3 regions of the Shewanella sp. 6_MG-2023 genome follow, and region 1 is predicted to be linked to each of the others. Evidence: predicted binding sites of a transcription regulator. Region 1 holds the regulator's gene; each other region holds the start of a gene.
The links. Region 1 encodes LexA, which represses DNA repair genes until DNA is damaged. Its sites were predicted from a motif close to TACTGTATNNNNATACAGTA; they were not measured.
Positions count from the first base shown of each region.

Region 2: a site for LexA is predicted at 3,401-3,420, ahead of Q4533_RS03535 (YebG family protein). Genes of this name have one in related genera too.
Region 3: a site for LexA is predicted at 2,087-2,106, ahead of recN (DNA repair protein RecN). Genes of this name have one in related genera too.

Region 1 is NZ_JAUOQU010000006.1:4,852-11,499, forward strand. Features, by position in the region: gene ctaD (cytochrome c oxidase subunit I) at 1-1,530, opposite strand, end outside; gene coxB (cytochrome c oxidase subunit II) at 1,540-3,156, opposite strand; gene Q4533_RS05085 (cell division inhibitor SulA) at 3,587-4,093, opposite strand; gene lexA (transcriptional repressor LexA) at 4,090-4,707, opposite strand; gene plsB (glycerol-3-phosphate 1-O-acyltransferase PlsB) at 5,086-6,648, shown strand, end outside.
Region 2 is NZ_JAUOQU010000004.1:32,518-39,165, forward strand. Features, by position in the region: gene prc (carboxy terminal-processing peptidase) at 1-1,697, opposite strand, end outside; gene proQ (RNA chaperone ProQ) at 1,720-2,349, opposite strand; gene Q4533_RS03530 (GAF domain-containing protein) at 2,616-3,074, opposite strand; gene Q4533_RS03535 (YebG family protein) at 3,096-3,389, opposite strand; gene Q4533_RS03540 (paraquat-inducible protein A) at 3,596-4,225, shown strand; gene Q4533_RS03545 (paraquat-inducible protein A) at 4,215-4,847, shown strand; gene Q4533_RS03550 (MlaD family protein) at 4,834-6,648, shown strand, end outside.
Region 3 is NZ_JAUOQU010000028.1:44,786-51,433, forward strand. Features, by position in the region: gene Q4533_RS15530 (phosphatidylglycerophosphatase A) at 1-288, shown strand, start outside; gene recN (DNA repair protein RecN) at 398-2,056, opposite strand; gene Q4533_RS15540 (AEC family transporter) at 2,170-3,135, opposite strand; gene Q4533_RS15545 (YjaG family protein) at 3,481-4,095, opposite strand; gene barA (two-component sensor histidine kinase BarA) at 4,085-6,648, opposite strand, start outside.

The DNA.
Region 1 (6,648 bases):
ACCTTCCCATGGCTTATCCGCAGCTTTTTCGCCGCCCTTGATACATTTCAGTACCACAGCGAGGAAAATCAGTTGTGATAAACCAAAGGCAAAACCACCAATAGAGACAATTTGGTTTACGTCAGCAAACTGAATTGCATAGTCTGGAATACGACGTGGCATGCCTGCTAAGCCTAAAAAGTGCATTGGGAAAAACAGTACATTCACTGAAATAACACTGCACCAGAAATGCCAACGACCTAATGTTTCGCTATACATGTATCCTGTCCATTTCGGTAGCCAGTAATATGCTGCAGCCATAATGGAAAATACTGCGCCAGTCACCAGTACATAATGAAAATGCGCTACCACAAAGTAAGTATCATGGTATTGGAAATCCGCTGGGGTTATCGCTAGCATCAAGCCAGAGAAGCCACCGATGGTGAATAAGATGATGAATGCAATGGCGAACAGCATCGGGGTTTCGAAGGTGATTGAGCCGCGCCACATAGTTGCAACCCAGTTAAACACTTTCACCCCAGTAGGCACTGCGATTAACATGGTGCAGTACATGAAGAATAGCTCTGCAAATACTGGCATCCCGGTGGTGAACATGTGATGCGCCCAAACTAGGAAGGACAAAATCGCAATACTTGAGGTGGCGTATACCATGGAGGCATAACCGAAAAGCTTTTTACGGCTAAAGGTGGGAATAATGGCCGAGATAATCCCGAATGAAGGTAAAATCATGATGTAGACTTCGGGGTGGCCAAAGAACCAGAAAATATGCTGGAACATCACAGGGTCGCCGCCGCCAGCAGCATCAAAGAAGCTGGTGGCAAAGTATTTATCAGTCAGTACCATGGTTACTACACCTGCCAATACCGGCATCACTGCTATTAGCAAGAAGGCGGTAATCAGCCAAGTCCAGACGAACAATGGCAGCTTCATCCAAGTCATACCCGGAGCACGCATATTAACAATGGTCACCACCACGTTAATAGCACCCATGATCGAGCTTATGCCCATAATGTGAACTGAGAACACAAATAATGCTGTGCTATCAGGGCTATAGGTTGTTGACAGTGGTGCATAGAAAGTCCAGCCAAAGTTGGGGCCTCCACCTTCCATAAATAGCGAGCTAAGTAGAATCGCAAACGCGAAAGGTAAAATCCAAAAGCTCCAGTTATTCATCCGCGGTAGTGCCATATCTGGCGCACCAATCATCATTGGAATGAGCCAGTTAGCTAAGCCGGTAAAGGCTGGCATGACTGCGCCAAATACCATAATCAAGCCATGGACTGTGGTCATTTGGTTAAAAAAGTTAGGTTCAACTAACTGTAAACCGGGTTGGAATAACTCAGCACGAATGACCATGGCCATTGCGCCGCCGGTTAAAAACATAATGAAACTAAACCACAGATACATTGAACCAATATCTTTATGGTTAGTGGTTAAAACCCAGCGCATAATGCCTTTTGGCGCCCCATGATGATGGTCATCATGGTGATCGTCGTGAGCGGCTGGTGAATCTTGTGTAATTGTGCTCATTTTAATCCCTTACTTTCCGTGACCAACAACATCAGCAGCCTGAACTGCATCGCCAGAGTTATTACCCCAGGCATTTCGCTCATAAGTCACCACTGCAGCAAGCTGTTGTGGCGTAAGTAGCGAGTTAAATGCTTGCATTGCCGTGCCAGGTTTACCATTGATGACAATATTAAGATGATCCGTCACTGGACCGACGATGAGTGGGCTGCCTACTAATGAAGGGAACGCGCCAGGTAAGCCAGTACCAGCAGCTTGGTGACATGCAGCGCAGCTAGTCATATAGACTTGCTCGCCCATGGTCATTAACTCATCCATCGTCAAGTCATCCAATACCACAGCTTTAACTTCTGCTGCTTGTGTTGCCGCTTCAGTCACAGCTTGTGTTGCAGTGTCTTCAAGTTGTTCAGCTGTAGGTAAGCTTGCTGGTAAAGTCACAGGCGTTGACGTGTCTGCGGTAGAAGTGCCTGCACTAGGAGCGTCTGCAGTGGTTGGTGTAGCGCTAGAATTTGTCCCATTGCCACTCACATCAGCCGCTTGCACGGTATCGCCAGAGTCATTACCCCAAGCATTACGCTCATAAGTGACTACTGCAGCAATTTCAGTTGCCGTTAGCTGCTTGGCAAACGCTTGCATCGCAGTGCCAGGCTTACCATTAACGACAATATCGATATGACCAGACACTGGGCCTTTAATCATTGGACTGCCAATTAGGGAAGGGAAGACGCCAGGTAAACCAGCACCATTAGGTTGGTGGCAAGCCGCGCAGCGACCCATGTAGATTTGTTCGCCTTGGGCCATTAACTCGTCATAGCTAAGGGTTTGGCTCAGTGAGGCTTGTGCAGCGGCTTTAGCATCGACAGCAAATTGCTTTTGGTCGATTAGCCATTGGTCAAAGTCTGCTTCAGAAACGGCTTCAACAACAATAGGCATAAAGCCATGATCTTTACCGCATAGTTCGGCACATTGGCCTCGATAAGTACCTATTTTATCGATTTTAGTCCAAGCTTCATTGATGAAACCAGGATTTGCATCTTTTTTAACGGCAAATGCTGGTACCCACCAAGAGTGGATAACGTCATCCGAGGTCATTAAAAAACGTACTTTACGATTTATTGGTAAAACCAGCGGCTTATCGACCTCTAAAAGATAGGTGTCGGTTTTATCTGCGGTGCCAGTAATTTGGTCTGCTGGGGTAGATAATAAACTGAAAAACTCGACATCTTCATTGAAATAGCTGTAATGCCATTTCCATTGAGAGCCCGTCACTTTGACTGTCAGTTCAGCATCGCTGGGATCTTCCATAGCAATCAGCGTTTTTGTTGCTGGGATTGCCATGCCAATTAGGATTAGAAATGGCAATACTGTCCAAGCTATTTCAACCTTGGTACTGTCATGAAAGTCGGCTGCAACTGCACCCTTAGATTTTCTGTGATAGATCATGGAATAAATCATGATCCCAAAGACCACGACACCAATGGCGCAACAGATATACAAAATAATCATATGCAGGTCGTAAACCTGGCCACTGATCTCTGTTACACCTTGAGTCATGTTTAAGGGCATCTCTGCCGCTGTGAGTGGGGTTGCAAGCAACGCCACCATTAATCCGTACAACAATCGCTTCACAAGACTACTCCTCTGCTAATTGCGAATTGCAATTACAAAGAAAAGCCACACAGTAATACTCTGCTCTATGCAAACTTTTCATACCCGAAAAAGTTTGATCATTTCAAAGTACACGGTGGCTTTGAGCTTGAAAACTCAATTATGTTATTACGTTACGGTGCCACACTTGTACCTAATACTGAACTTATCAATTATATTTGACGCTTTACATTCAAGGCTTTCTATACCGCACGGTACCAGCTCAATCTTTTAATAGCGTTTGTATCTTTTTGACATTTATTCTCGGCAGTACGATAAATTGTTACTACCTTGTTAACTACATTACTTGGAGATTAAATATTGATCAAGATCACTTTATCATCTAATTTGCTGAAAAAAGTGCAAAAAAAAGCCCCTCAGCGTAGTGAAGGGCTTTTTTAGTCATATTTTACTAGTGAAACGAGGTAAGGTTTACCCGAGTCTGTACTGCTAAAGTTTGCGTTAATGGGTCGCCTTCAGGTAAGTGAGTATTTACATCTTCAATGATAAGCCCTTGGGCTAAGGCATTTTTGGCAACCAATTGAATGCGGCGATTGTCGCGGGCATCTAATGGTGGTGTCCAAGTAATTACTGCACTTGAAGTACCGTTAGTGAGCGCTTTTTCCATCGCCCACAGGGTTTCGACTTCATCTTTGGTGTGAACTAACAATACTCTGTCCATACGAACATTGGCATTAGCAAGAATTTGCTTATAACCGATATGCGGCGGATTAATCAGTACAATCCAACGGCCTTGCTGACTTAAAATGGCTAACTGACTGCATAATTGAGTCAATTCAGTTAAGCCTTGGTTTTGGGTGCGCTTGGTTTCAATCCCTTGTTTAGTGGGTAAGGGATCAGATGCCATATCTACCCATAATCCAGGGTGACGCGGTGCATTGCCTATTAATGTGTTCATAACCAACCTCCATTACGAATAACGCCAACAGCAAGCCCTTCAATCGTTAGGTTTTGGCAACTTAAATCAACTTTAATCGGCTCATATTCTGCATTTTCAGCATGTAAATAAATAATATTGCCTTTCTTTTCAAATCTTTTCACGGTTACATCGTCTTCAAGACGTGCCACTACAACTTGACCATTGGTGGCAGTTTGCATTTTATGCACTGCTAATAAGTCGCCCTCTAAAATACCAATGTCTTTCATACTGTCGCCTCGAACGCGTAGTAAGAAATTAGCATTGGGCTTAAACATTTCTGGGTCAACTTGGAAATACTGTTCAACATGCTCTTGAGCAAGGATAGGTTCACCTGCAGCAACTTGGCCGATAAGTGGTAAGCCTGCTTCAACTTCCTCCTCCACCTGCACCATGCGGATCCCGCGAGAGGTACCAGGAATAATTTCAATACAGCCTTTTTTTGCCAGTGCTTTTAAGTGTTCTTCAGCGGCATTGGCGCTTTTGAAGCCTAATCGAGTTGCAATTTCTGCACGAGTTGGCGGCATACCTGTTTCGGCGATATTACATTTAATTAGCTCTAATATTTCAGCTTGGCGTGGCGTTAAAGGTCTCATATTGATTCCTGTTTTTTTATACAGTGACTGTCATTATATACAGTATCGGTGATCGCGCAAGTATTAACCAAATTAATTTAACTATTATCATCTAATTCTTGTTGGCTATATATGGGGGCACGGTTAAGTATATGTAATTTAATTATTTAGTTAATGAAGGTAAGTCAGCTTTTTAAACCGATGAAATTGGCTATTTCTCACATCGTTTGTTTAAACAGTATATTTATACAGTAGTGTTGATTGAAAATAGGTTGGTTGTTATTCGGATATGGCTATTTTTACTGAACAAATATTCTCTGTATAGACCCTTGTTAGTGAAACTGAACCATTATCTGGTATTCTATGGCCAATTAATTGATGTTGAATATGCGAACACTCATGTTAAAACCTGACTCAATCATAGCAAAATCATTACGTTGGATTCAAAAACTGATGGTGCACACGGTTGTTGTGCCTGAAGATCCCTTTGCCGATCTGAACTTAGACCCAGATAAACCAGTGGTCTATGTGATGAAGACAGAATCACTCAGTGATATTGCGGCATTAAATGAAGTGACCGCCAAATATGGCTTACCGAGCCCTTATGAGCGACTAGACGTTGATGGCTTAAATACCCCTAGAATTGTGTGTATTGAAGGTCGTAAGCCTCTATTTGGCAAGCGTTTAAGTGGCGAAAAATTTGTTGATAACTTCACCAGCTTATTAGCCTTACATAAAAAAAATGATCAACTTGATATTCAATTGGTGCCAGTGAGTCTGTATTGGGGACGTATCCCTGGTAAAGAAGATGACACCATGACCGCAGCCGTATTTGAGCGTGAAAACCCAACCTGGTTACGTAAATGGTTGATGATTTTGTTCTTAGGTCGCCATAGCTTTATTCAATTTTCAAATGCTATGTCGCTACGTTATATGGCTGATGAACACGGCACTGATGTCAGTATTGCGCATAAACTTATCCGTGTGGCGCGAGTGCACTTTAGACGGCAACGTAAAGTGATGACAGGCCCACAACTGCCAAATCGTCAGGCAATGTTCAACTCATTATTAAAGTCTGATGCCATTGCTCAAGCGATAAAAGAAGAAGCGCTTAATAAAAAAATTCCTGAAGACAAAGCCCGCGAAAAAGCGATTCAGTATTTAGATGAAATTGCAGCGGATTACTCAGACAGCTTAGTGCGTATTGCTGAGCGCTTTCTTACTTGGTTGTGGAATAAGTTATACAGCGGTATTAGCATTAAAAGCGCTGAAAAAGTGCGTAAGCTGCATCATGATGGTCATGAAATTGTCTATGTGCCTTGCCATCGTAGCCACATGGATTACCTACTGCTGTCGTATATTTTGTATTACCAAGGCATGGTGCCGCCGCATATTGCCGCCGGTATTAATTTAAACTTTTGGCCAGCAGGCCCTATGTTCCGCCGTGGTGGTGCTTTCTTTATTCGTCGTAGCTTTAACGGTAATAAACTTTATACCGCAGTGTTTCGTGAGTATTTAGATCAGTTATTTGCTAAAGGCTATTCGGTTGAATACTTCACCGAAGGTGGTCGTTCTCGTACCGGTCGTTTATTAGCGCCTAAGACCGGCATGTTAGCGATGACAGTTAACTGTGTACTGCGGGGCATTGAACGCCCAGTAACCTTAGTGCCAGTTTATCTTGGTTATGATCATGTGATGGAAGTGTCCACCTATCATAAAGAGTTAAGCGGTAAGAAAAAGCAAAAAGAATCAGTGTGGCAGGTCTTTGGTGCGCTGCGTAAATTAGGCAACTTTGGCCAAGGTTACGTTAACTTTGGCGAGCCAATCAATGTGCAGCAATTTTTAAATCAACAATCGCCAAATTGGCGTGAAGAAATTGCTCAAGATCCGGATCAAAAGCCATCATGGTTAACGCCAGCAGTAAATGTATTGGCCAATAAAGTGATGACTAACATCAATGGC
Region 2 (6,648 bases), on a different contig from region 1:
TTACCGAGGGTGCCGTATTGCGCTACAGGAACCTTATCCCATGGCAGTGCATTTTTCTCTTCAGACTCACCGTATTCACCCGGCTCCAATGCACTTGGGAACATAATATCGGGTGTGACACCTTTAAGCTGGGTACTGCCACCATTAATGCGATAGAACTTAGCAATGGTGTATTGCACATGACCGATAGGTTTTTCGTACATATCATAAATTCTGCCAAGGCTCTTGTGCTGCTGCACAGTACCTTTACCAAAACTGGCTTCACCTACGATTAAGGCTCTATCGTAATCTTGCAATGCCGCAGCAAAAATTTCAGAAGCTGATGCACTATAACGATCAACCATGACAGTTAACGGGCCATCATATGCACTCTTGCCATCATTATCGCGGTTTTGAGTCACACGGCCGTTGGCATCACGAATCTGAACCACTGGGCCCATATCAATAAACAAACCGGTTAATAATGTGGCTTCTGTTAAGGCTCCGCCGCCATTGCGACGTAAATCAATGATAACGCCTTCAACGTTTTGCTCTTTTAATTTAACCAATTCTTTTTCTACATCAACTGACAAGTTCATGTAAAAGCCTGGGATTTGAATGACACCGACTTTACGGTTGGCATAGTCTCCTTCTGTTGGCTCAATCACTTTTGATGTTGCTGCGCGATCTTCTAAACGAATTTTGTCGCGGATAATGGTCACTTCAAATGCTTTTGCATTGGCGCCACCTTTTTTAGGTAAAATTTGTAAGTTAACTTCACTGCCTTTTGGGCCTTTAATTAACTCTACAACATCGTCTAATCGCCAACCGATAACATCAACAATTTCACCGTCTTTTTGGCCTACGCCAATAATTTTATCTTCAGGTGATAATTTTTCACTGGTAGCAGCGGGGCCACCAGCAACTAAACTTTTAATAATAGTATAGTCATCATCCATTTGCAGTACAGCGCCAATGCCTTCAAGGCTTAAGTTCATTTCCATTTGGAAACGTTCTGCATTACGAGGAGACAAGTAACTGGTATGGGGTTCTACAGTACGCGCAAAGGCATTCATCACACCTTGGAATACATCTTCGCTTTGTGTTTGACTTAAACGCTTGATGGCATTGTTATAGCGCTTGCCTAATACTTCGACGGTTTCTTTCCAATCTTTACCAGCAAGTTTTAGATTCAGTGCGTCATATTTAACTCGTTGACGCCATAGCTCATTGAGCTCAGCTTCATCTTTTGGCCAAGCAGCTTCTTCACGATCGAATTCGTAAGCGTCACCAGCTTCGGTAAAGTCGAATTCTTTATCAAGTAAAGTAAGTGCATAAGTAAAACGTTCATAACGACGTTTTTGTACTAGGGAGTACATATCAAAGGCAGGTGAGATATTGCCAGATTTGACCATATCATCAAACAGATGTTGATACTGTTTAAAAGTATCAACATCAGCTTGAGTCAGAACATTGCGACGAAAATCAAGTTGTTGCAAATATCTGTCGTAAATCAACTCAGAAAAAGCATCATCAAGGTTAAAGCGATGATAATGAGAACGAGTAAATAAATTCGTTACCCTTTTACTCGCAACCTTATGTTGAGGCTCTTGCTCAAGTTTAGGTAACTCGTTGATTTGAATCGTTGGTGAAATTGCCCAAGCCGAAAAACCGACAAATAAAGTGGCAATCGACGCAGCCAAAGTGAGTTTTCGCATCAACAAGTTACTCCTTAAATGATCACGATAATAAAATATGCTCTGCACGAACTTTAACAATTAAACCCGTATCTAGCTGGACATGGATATCTTCTTTCTTAATGTCAGTGATAACACCAGGTACTGGGTTCTGTCCTAACTTGACACTAACACGTTGTTTTTGCTTAAGCTCGTCAAATTTTGCAGCAACATAATTAATTTTAGGTGCTGCAGGTTTTGCAGGCTTAGCTGGACGGTCTTTTTTAACCGGCGCTTTAGCTGCAGGTTTTCTTGCTGGCTTTTTAGGGGCCGCTTTAGCCGCTACAGCTTGACGCTTAGCTTTGGCTTTTTCTTGACCTTCTTTCAACGTTTGTTGAGCGTGGTCAATATGTTCTTGCTCCAATTCGCCACAATCTTGACCGTCAAGATCGATACGTTGAACACCCGCTTTAACGCCTTTCAAGTAGCGCCAGCTGCTTGTATAACGTCTAAGTGCTACACGTAATTGTGTTTTACTTACTTTAGAATCATCAGCCAACCTAGCAGCTAAATCTTGAAACAACCCAATTTTTAATGGCTTAGTTTCACCTTCTGCAATAAAGCATAAAGGAAATGTTTCATATAAATACGCTAAAACTGCGTTGGTGTCGGTCAACTTGTCTGTTGATTCCATTTTTACTTCCACGTTATAAAAGGGACTGAGTCTCAGCTTTCTTTGCGAGTACAGTCGTTTATCTTTCGTTAAACAGATCTTGCTTAACGTTCAAATTAGCACTTCTTATTCGATTGCTAAAGCAATTGAAACATGCTTTAACAAATTAACTCACTTAGCTGTAATTTTACAGTAAATAAATTTTATCCATAGCAATGCGCGCTGTTCGGTATTATAAAGCTCATGGCAGCGATTGCGACCCGCAATTTGCTATATTTGGTCGCTAATTAAGCAAATAGGCAAGATTCAAAGCTTTTTACTAGCATTTCTAAGCCTTTTCTATCGTCTGTATCAAAACGATTCAATGATGGGCTATCAATATCTAATACCGCAACTACGTCATTGCCTTGGCGAACAGGGACTACAATTTCAGAATTACTGGCAGCATCACAGGCAATATGTCCTGCAAATTGATGCACATCTGCCACTAATTGTGTTTCATCATTTGCCGCTGCTGTGCCGCATACACCTTTACCAATAACAATGCGTGTACAGGCAACTTTCCCTTGAAATGGACCTAAAACTAATTGGTCATTACGCTTGATATAAAAACCAACCCAATTAATGTCATCTAAATTATCGTTCAACAGTGCTGAAAAATTTGCCATACCAGCGATAAGGTCATCTTCACCTTCCATCAATGCTAATACTTGTCGGTTCAATGTGTCATAAAGCTCAGCTTTCATTTTCTATCCTAGATTATATTTTTATTCTGCGGCCGCTTTCTTAGTGGCTTTTTTAGTTGCAGCTTTGGGCGTGGCCACTTTTGGCTTGACGATCCCTTTTAATAAGTTTGCGAGCTCATCTTTGTTAGAAGCAAGATAAAATGCAAGCTTCTCGACACTATTGTCCTCAATTTCCAGCTCAGCGCTAGTAATAAAAGGAACTAAGTTATCAGCAATGTCGAGCATTTTGTCGTAGGCGTCAGCTTCTTTCTTAGATGTAAACGTCATCTTCTCAACCCCTTCTCTTACCACGACAAACTTTGTTATTACAGCCATGATTAACCTCTTACTGTTTTTATATACAGTGCATAGAGTGTCATAGAACTAACTTCTGATGCAAGTATTCTGATTATTCTGGTATTATTAGGTTTTATTGTAACTTGATAAATAATATTTCCACTGTGTTTTTAATCAAAACAAAGCGTTTTTTATTATTTTATTGCTCATTAATATTTCACTACATGGACGGTTTTCCTTTATCTATGCCGAAAAGTCTTGACCCGAACACCATTATATTATGCCGCTCCTGTGACTTAGCCGTTCAAAAGCGCGCCTTACCGTCTAATGTTCGCGCGTTATGCCCTCGCTGCCATACGGCACTTTATGACGTTCCTTACTGCTCAATCAATGGCATGCTTGCCTTGTGTATCGCGGCATTATTATTTTATATTCCGGCTAACTTTTTACCCATCATAGAAATCAACTTTTTAGGCAGTGTGCGAACAACAACAGTTTTTGAAACGGCTGTGACGGTGTGGCTGCAAGGTTATTGGATAGTTGGCATCGCTGTGATGGCGGCAGCGGTCATTGCCCCGGGATTATTAATTTTATCGATTTTATTACAAGTCACCATAGTTAAACTTAAATTGCACTCCTGTTTTTGGCAAAAGACATATCGCGCACTGCTTAAAAACCATGCGACCTTATCGCAACTTACTATGCTTGAAATTTACGTCATTTCATTTTTAGTAGCAGCGTTTAACTTGTCTGACTTCTCAGATATTTATTTAGGCATGGGCACCTTCTGTTTTTGTATGCTGTTTTTAGTTATCTTATTTTTACAACGGGAATATAATTTAGAACATATGTGGGGAATGGCTTATGAGCGCTAACACTCCTGCGCGGCAAGGAATACAAATCGGTTTTTGTTTATGCACTGTTTGTCGAAAAATCAATAACATCAGTCGTGACCGTTGTAGTCGCTGTGATTCTAAAATCCAAACACGTAATCATGCCAGTTTACAGCAAAGTTGGGCGTTATTGATTACCGCAGCCATTTTGCTGATCCCAGCTAATATCTACCCAATCACTGTGCTCACCAATCAGGGCAAAGTCACCTATGACACCATATTTACTGGTATTGTGCATTTGGTTCACTCTGACATGATCCCTATTGCCATTATTGTCTTTACTGCCAGTATATTGGTGCCTTGGCTAAAAATTATAGGCTTAGCGATTTACTTAATCGCTATTAGCTTTAATCTGCCAGTTTCTAAAAAGAAACTCATGATAGGCTTTCATATTATTGAATGGATTGGCAGATGGTCGATGCTGGATTTATTTGTTATTGCGTTAACTGTCGCCGTCGTTAATATGGGGCAATTACTTGATGCTAAACCCGCACCTGCAGCAACCGCATTTGCGTTAGTCATTTTACTGACTCAGTTAGCAGCAAAGGTATTAGATACTCGTTTACTTTGGGATCGCTTGGAAAAAAACAATGACACAAATTGAATCACCAAAAGTTGTTAAAAAGAAATTATTCTCGCCGATTTGGTTATTACCGATTGTTGCCTTGGCCCTTGGCGCTTGGCTTGGTGTAAAAAGCATCAAAGAATCAGGTATCGAGATTATTGTGCACTTCCCTAATGCCGTTGGTATCGATATCGGTAAAACCTTAGTCAAATACCAAGGTTTGACCGTTGGTAAGGTGACAGATATCAGTATCGACAATGAATTGTCTGGCGTTAATGTCAAAATTATTATGGATTATCGCTCTGAACCATTTCTCAATAAAAATTCCAAGTTCTGGTTGGTCACGCCTAAAGCCAGTATCACTGGTATTGAAGGTTTAGATACCTTGTTTTCAGGCAATTATATTGCCGTTCAACCCGGTGATGGCAGCTCAGCATCTGAATTTGTCGCCTTAAAAGATGCGCCAACTATGCTTCCTGATACTAATGGGGTGCTTATTACGCTGACCACCTCAAAATTAGGCTCACTGGATATCGGCTCAATGGTGTTTTACCGTCAAATACCTGTAGGGAAAGTTGTAAACTATCGCTTAATTGACAGCGATACCATTAATATCAGCACGTTTATCGAGCAACAGTACGCCCATTTAGTGACACAAGAGTCCCAGTTCTGGAACGTGTCAGGTCTAAAAATTGATGCGTCTATGTCGGGCATTAAAGTCAATACCGAAAGCTTGGCATCGCTGCTCGCTGGCGGAATTAGTTTTAATTCAGTCGCTAATTCTGCCGCGGCGCAAAATGGTGACAACTTTGTGCTTTACCCTGATGAAGAAAGTGCTGTCAAAGGCATCGAATTCACTCTGCTAGCCGATAATGCTGATGAGATTAATCAAGGCTCAACGTTAGTTTATCGCGGCATTGATGTGGGTAAGATTCATCAAACCCAACTAACTGAAAACGGCGTGAAGTTTTTAGCTAAGTTTGATAGTCAATACCAACACTTATTAAACGCAGATACCCAATTTTGGATTGCAGGTGCTGATATTTCTTTAGAGGGCGTTAAGCACGCTGCAAGGTTGATCACTGGTAGTGTAGTCAATGTACTACCTGGAGTGAGCGACAACGCGCTGCCACAAGAGTATCAATTACAATCTCAAGCACCGGACCTTATGCAAGCTAGCCAGTTGACCATCAAATTAACGTCTGATGAACACAGTGGTTTAAGCGCTGGGGCTGAGGTGCGTTACAAACAAATGCCTATTGGTGAGATTAGCCAAGTAAAATTATCTGATGACTTTAGCCGTGTTGAATACTCAGTGGACATTCAGCCTGAATATTCATCATTACTCACTGTGGACAGTTATTTTGTGTCTGAATCGGCGCTTGCCATAGATGCCTCCTTAGATGGCGTAAAGGTCAAAACCCGAGATATTAATACCCTGCTTGCTGGCGCTGTATCTTTGGTGCCAGGTAAAGCTAAGGCTGTAGTTAAACCTCAAGCAAAATTTTCGTTATATCAATCTGCTGATCAAGCCTTAACGGCCTTGAATAAATCATCAATGAGTACCTTGGCGCTAGACAGTATTGATGGCGCAGGTTTAGCTCATGGCTCACCGGTTTATTACAAAAAAATGCGTATTGGCTCTGTCTCAGAAGTAAATTGGAACAGTCAAACTGATAAGTTTTCAATCACGGTGGCCATTCAAAAAAGGTTTACTAACTTGGTTCGAAGTAACAGCGTATTTTGGCGAAATGATGCCGCCAGTATCAATGCAAGTTTATCTGGCATTGATGTTGATATCGCTCCATTAGAAGGCGCCTTAAAAGGCAGTATTAGCCTA
Region 3 (6,648 bases), on a different contig from region 1:
GGTATTTATATTTGTGATAAAGCCGCTAAAGATATGGGCGTTCATGATCATGGCGCAATTGTGTGGGATGAAGTCGCAGGCTTAATGATCACCATGATTGCCGCCCCTGCTGGGGTAATTTGGTTAGTGGTTGGTTTTGCGTTATTTCGTTTTTTCGATATTTTAAAACCGTGGCCAATTCGTTGGCTCGACGCTAAAGTGCATGGCGGTTTTGGGATCATGATTGATGATGTATTAGCGGGGATTTTCTCGTTAATTTGTTTACAGTTGTTGGCTTATTATATTTAACCAATGATACTTTAATCTCTTTAAAGCTAATCCCATTAAACGTTAAGCCCACTTCATAGTGGGCTTTTTAATGGGCGATGATTAATGGATGATGCTTAAAGCTGCAAGATTATTGCAATAGCTCTCTAGCATTCGCTAAGGTATTTTCAGTTATCACATCACCCGCGAGTAGTCTTGCTAGCTCATTGACTCGCTCTTGTTTATCCAATGACTTCATATTCGTCTCAGTGCCGCCACTTTTGGTGAATTTATTCACTAGCATATGTTGGTGACCATTACCTGCAACTTGCGGTAAATGCGTCACACAGAGCACCTGAGTTGATTGACCTAAGCTGCGTAGCATTCTTCCCACAACTGCTGCAGTAGGTCCTGAAATACCTACATCCACTTCATCGAATATCAAGGTTGGTGTTGATACCTTTTTAGCGGTGATAACCTGAATACCAAGCCCAATACGTGATAATTCGCCACCAGAAGCTACTTTGGCAATGGGCTGCATCGGTTGACCGGGGTTGGTGGTAACCAAGAATTCAACTTGATCACAACCAGAAACTGATTGTAGTTCTGGGTTAAAATTCACCTCAATACAGAATCTGCCTTTGGGCATATTTAACTCTTGAATCGATTGGGTGACTAACTTATTAAGCTCTTTAGCATAGCGGTTACGGCTATGGCTGAGTTTTTGGGCGCTAATTACGTAAGCTTTTTTGCTTTCATCTACTTGCTGCTGAATTTCATCAAGCCTTGTGGCATCGTTATTAAGCTCGCTAAGTTCAGCTTTTAAAGCTTGGTGATGCTCAAACAGTTGCTCAGAGCTCACATGGTGTTTTCTTGATAATTTCATCACCTTTGAAATGCGCTGCTCAAGGTAAGCAAAGTGTTCAGGATCGAGTTCTATTCGGCTTAAATAGTCCTGAACTTCGCTGCTGCTTTCCTGCACTTGAATTAACGCTTCATTGAGCATTTGAGCAATATTACTTAGTTGTGGGTCAAACTCAGTTAGGTTTTCAGCTAAGCCCACGACCCGATTAAGTAAAGATTCAATATTGGCTTCATCGTCATCACACAGTAATTGCAGGCTGGATTGGCAGGTATCAATTAACTCTGTGCCGTTAGCAAGGCGTTTATGCTCTTGCTCAATCTCAATAAATTCACCGGCTTTAAGATCAAACTCATCAAGCTCTTCAACTTGATATTGCACTAGCTGTTTTCTGGCGATACGCTCTTGCTGATTTTGTTGTAATTGTTTCAGTTCATTTTCGATTAACTTACAGCGTTGATAGCTTTTGCTTACCCCATCAAGCAATAATTTATGGTTGGCGTAGCTATCAAGAAGGGTCAGTTGATGCTCGCTTTTTAACATTGCATGATGCGCGTGTTGGCCGTGAATACCGACAAATAATTGCCCTAGAGATTTAAGCTGGGCTAACGGAACTGGATTACCATTTATATAGGCACGTGAGCGGCCATCGGCATTAATTGTTCTTCTTAAGATACATTCGTCTTCGACATCAAGGTCATTGTCCTCTAGCCAGCGCTTAGCAAATGGCACATCATCTAAGCTAAAGCGGGCACTCACTTCGGCTTTGGTTGCACCTGGTCTAACGCTATTGGCATCTGAGCGATTACCAAGGCATAAGCCCAGGGCATCAATAGCAATGGATTTACCAGCACCGGTCTCACCAGTAATGCTGGTCATGCCAGCTTTAAAGTCGAGTTCTAGAAAACGTACAATTGCGAAATTATTAATGCTTAATTGGCACAGCATAATCAATCCTTGTGTGAATAACCATCAAACCACTGTATCTGCATACAGTTTACACTGTTTTTATATACAGTAAAGTACTGTATAAAAAATGGTGCTGATTTTTTATACGAGGATTAAACCAAGGCGCTTAAGATTTTTTCAATAATGGGCAAACTAATAAAGGTGGCTGTAGTGCTGATCAATATGCACTTGGCACTTGATAAGGCATAGATTTGGTAACGCTGTGCCAGTAAGTAAACACTTGCTGCTGTCGGCAGTGCCGCCAGAATGACGCCCATAAAAACTAGCTCAGACTCCACCTTAAAATAGCTTAATAAAACATAGGCAAATAACGGCTGGACAATGAGTTTTAAACTATTCAGCAAGCTCATTTCAAGGGCGATATTATGTTTTTTAGGCCCAGCTTTTGCGCCGCGATGCATGGCTTTAGCTAACACCATGCCAATGGCAAATAAGGCGCAGGGGCTAGAGGTGTTTCCGATTAACCGAAACATCATGCTGATACTGTCAGGTAGGTTTATTTTGAGCGCTGATACCAATACCCCTAGGGCGCAACCAATAACGATGGGGTTGGTGATTAATGCGTTGAGCATAATCATAATAGGATGACGTTGTTGGGTTTTATTCACCGCAAGTTCCATGCTCACCAGTGCAAATGCGAACATGATAATGGACAGTAGACTGGCAATGGCTGCGGTGGCGATGGCTTGATTGTTATCAGGATACAAGTTCATCATTAAAGGGATCCCAATAAAGGCGGTATTACCAAAACTGGTGTTTAGGCCTCTAATTGCAGCTAGCGCGGGCTGTTTATTGTCTGCAAGGGTTGAGATGATCACTGTAATACAATATGTGCCCGCCATAGCGAGGCCAAAGGCGAATATAAATCCCCATTGCAGAATATCGCTAATGTCAGTTTCGGCCAGTGCAATAAATAAAATAGCAGGGAAGGCGATATAGTAGACGTATTTATTTAGCGCCGAGTCACTATCTTGGGGGAGTAATTTAAGTTTCTGGACACTAAAGCCAATAACCATGATGCCAAAAACAGCGATAAGTGGGGTTAGGATACTAGGCAAGCTTGATTCCTTTTTAGGACCTTGAATGACATATCAATAATGTGGGCGTTGGATATCTTACTTTAATGGCGCCAATAAGATATTAGATAAAGGTAAGGTATGAGATGAATCTAAGCTATTCAAATAAGTTAAGTTTTTAAATTAAACTAAGATAAGAAAAACTGCATAGATCTGATACGACAAGGAGGATGTAAATGTTGCCCATCAGGTTGGCATTAGAGTATAAAGCTATCTGTTAGCGGTATCTTTAATAAGGGCATGATGACAGGCCCTTATTAAAGAGTGCTATTGCTACTTAAAGAGTGCTATTGCTACTTAAAGAGTGCTATTGCTACTTTAAAAGTATCATTGCTGCAGACTGATGCCGATATTAGACACGCCAGCATCAATGATTTCTTTGCGTAATTCCTTAATGAATTCAGGTGTGATTTTTGTTGTTTCTTCAATCACATCTAATAACATTCCTTGTAAGTGCTTCTCTTCTTGCATTACAGGATGGTTAAATACGAACTCTTCTACAACATCTTCATTCATGACGTCTTCAAGTTCTTCAATGCTAATGGCTTCAATATAGTTGGCCACTGTACTTGATGATAATTTACTGACGTTGGTAATATCTTCTTCGATTTTAGCTTGTATGCCACCGAGTAAAGTCGATAACGCTACAGCAGCATCCATTGCAGGATAAACACCGTAGGCTTCAAAATCTGCAGGCTCAGGGGTATTTTCATCTAAACGCTGTAAGTGAATATCGTAATTAAACTTAAGCTTTTTATCGTATTGTGATTGCCAAAGTAAATCCAATACTGTGCTTAATACTTTAGGCTCACCAAACTCACACACTTCGGAGAAAAGGGCGTAATTGGGCAGCATGCGCTGACATAGCGCGGTCGCAAAAAGTTGCTTTTGAGGTAATGACAGCGCTTTTAAACGCTTAAAAAAACCGGGTTTATTGCTCATAGGGAACATCCGCTGATAACTGTGATATCACTTGATTTGCTGCTGATTCTACCTTAGTTAGCTCGTCAAGTAACTCAAGTATTTCAGGTTCTAAGTCTTCGATGTTGGTTTTGTGCTTTAACGCAGACTCTAATTCTTGGCAAAGTTTTTGGGTGTTGGGCACCCCACAATAACAACTCGCTCCATGAAGCTTATGCACGGTTTGCAGCATAAGCGAACTATTGCTGCTTTTTAATGCCGTTTCTATGTTGCTGACACTTTCAGGCAGTGAGTCCACCAACATTTGCAGCATCTCTAATGCTAAATCCGGTTTTTGATTGGTTTGTGCTAAGCACAGCTCCCAATTAAGGGTATGCATATCAAAGTGGGTAAATTTAGGTTTATTTATCCAGCGATCAATCACCCCTTTTAATGCCGCTTCATCAATGGGTTTTGGCAGATAACCGTCCATGCCGCTACCTAAAATTAATTCTCGCTCTTCAGCGATAGCGTGGGCTGTTACCGCAATAATAGGTGTATTGCGGTTAAGTGAGTCTTGGCGGATAAGTTTGGTTGCTGTAACCCCATCAGTGCCGGGCATTTGAATGTCCATAAAGATAACATCGAAGGCTTGTTTTTGGGCATAGCTCACGGCTTCATCACCGTTATTGACAGAGATGACATTAACCACCAACTCTTTCAGTAGGGTATCGATTAGCTTTAAGTTAGCAAGGTTGTCATCAACAGCAAGTACGCTCAAATTCTTGCGCTCATACACAGTCGCGGGTAGTGACTCGGTTAATAGCGCTGTTTGAGTGGGTGGATGAATTAAGTGGTTAGCCAACTCGTAGTCACTCACTGGCATACTGAGTAAAATATCGCTATTAGGCCTCAATGCTTGGTTTAATATTTTTTGCTGCTCGATGCAATCATGAAGCAAGACTAAACATGAGGTCTTTTCCCTCGCCATGCTTAAACAGCTTAATAACTGCTCTTTATCACTAAAGCCATGGCAGTTAAGCAGAATATAATCGTAATGCACTTTGCTTGATGAAAGCGTTGACTCTAAATGGCTAATTTGGCCAACAGTGGTTAAATGTAGCCCCCACGCTTCAAAGCGGCGATTGAGCATATCGCGGCTTAGCTCTCTTGATTCAAATAACAACAGGGTTTTATTACGTAAAGAGTCCAAATGCAGCACTTCACCAATATGAAACTGGCTTAATTCCAATGGCAGCATGAACCAAAATGTTGAGCCTTGATTTGGAATTGAGGTAAAGCCAATTTGGCCGCCCATTTGGTTAATCAAACGTTTGGTGATCACTAAGCCCAAGCCGGTACCACCAAAGCGGCGTGAAATAGACGAGTCTGCTTGGCCAAAGGCCTGGAACAGATATTCTTGCTGACTTTCATCAATACCAATACCGGTATCAATTACTTCACAGCGCAGGGTGATATTTTCATCTTTTTGGCCTACAAGATGAATTTTCAAAATAACGCTACCTTGATCGGTAAACTTAATCGCATTGCCCAATAGGTTCGTCATGATTTGTGCAACCCGCATCGCATCACCGCTGACACTTTCAGGCACGTTGTCGTCAATATCAATAATCAGTTCGATGTCTTTTTCTTGAGCGCTGCCGGCCACAATGCTGACGGTTTCAGAAATGGTTTCCCGCAGGGCGAATGGCATTTTCTCTAAGACCATTTTACCGGCTTCTAATTTGGAGAAATCCAGAATGTCATTAATGATCCCCAGTAAGTTACTGGCGCTTCGTTCAATGGTTTTTATGTAATCTAACTGACTTGAGTGCAGCGGCGTTTTAATTAACTGCCGAGAAAATCCAATCACACCGTTTAGTGGTGTTCTTAATTCATGGGACATATTTGCTAAGAACTCTGATTTAATGCGACTGGCTTCAAGGGCGCGCTTTTTGGCTAAATCAAGCTCGACGTTTTGGATTTCAATTTGTTCAAGGGTTTCCCGTAAATCAGAGGTCGCTTGGTCAATGTTTTGCTGCATTTCATCGTGATATTCTGACAATGAACTAGCCATGGCATTAATGCCGCGCTTAAGTAAATCTAGCTCGCCGATTAATTGTCCATCAAGACGGGTGTCTAACTTACCTTCACGAATTTTTGCTACTACTCTTACCATTTCAGTAATGGGGTAGTTAACATGCTTAACCAAACGGAATGTGAAAAACAGATTCAGCTGCACCCCAATTAATACAATGACAAATGCGGCAATGGCGGCACGGTGTTGCTCAAGTAAGGCATTTTCTTTATTGAGTAATATTGAGATATACCCCAATATTTGTTGCCCTTCAGCATTGGTGATAATTTTTCTTGGGCCGTTGGCGGGCGAAATTGTCACCTCTTGCGGGTTAGTTTGTTGATTAACGCCGGTATAAGACATAATCGGCACCCGTATCACCATGGTGTCGTCGATGGTTTCATACTGAGTCGAAATTAAAGACTTTAACGCTGCTGTATAGCGCATACTCTCAAAATCTTTATGGTAGTGAGATGTTACAAATAATTGATTTTCATCATCAAAAATAGCAATTGAGT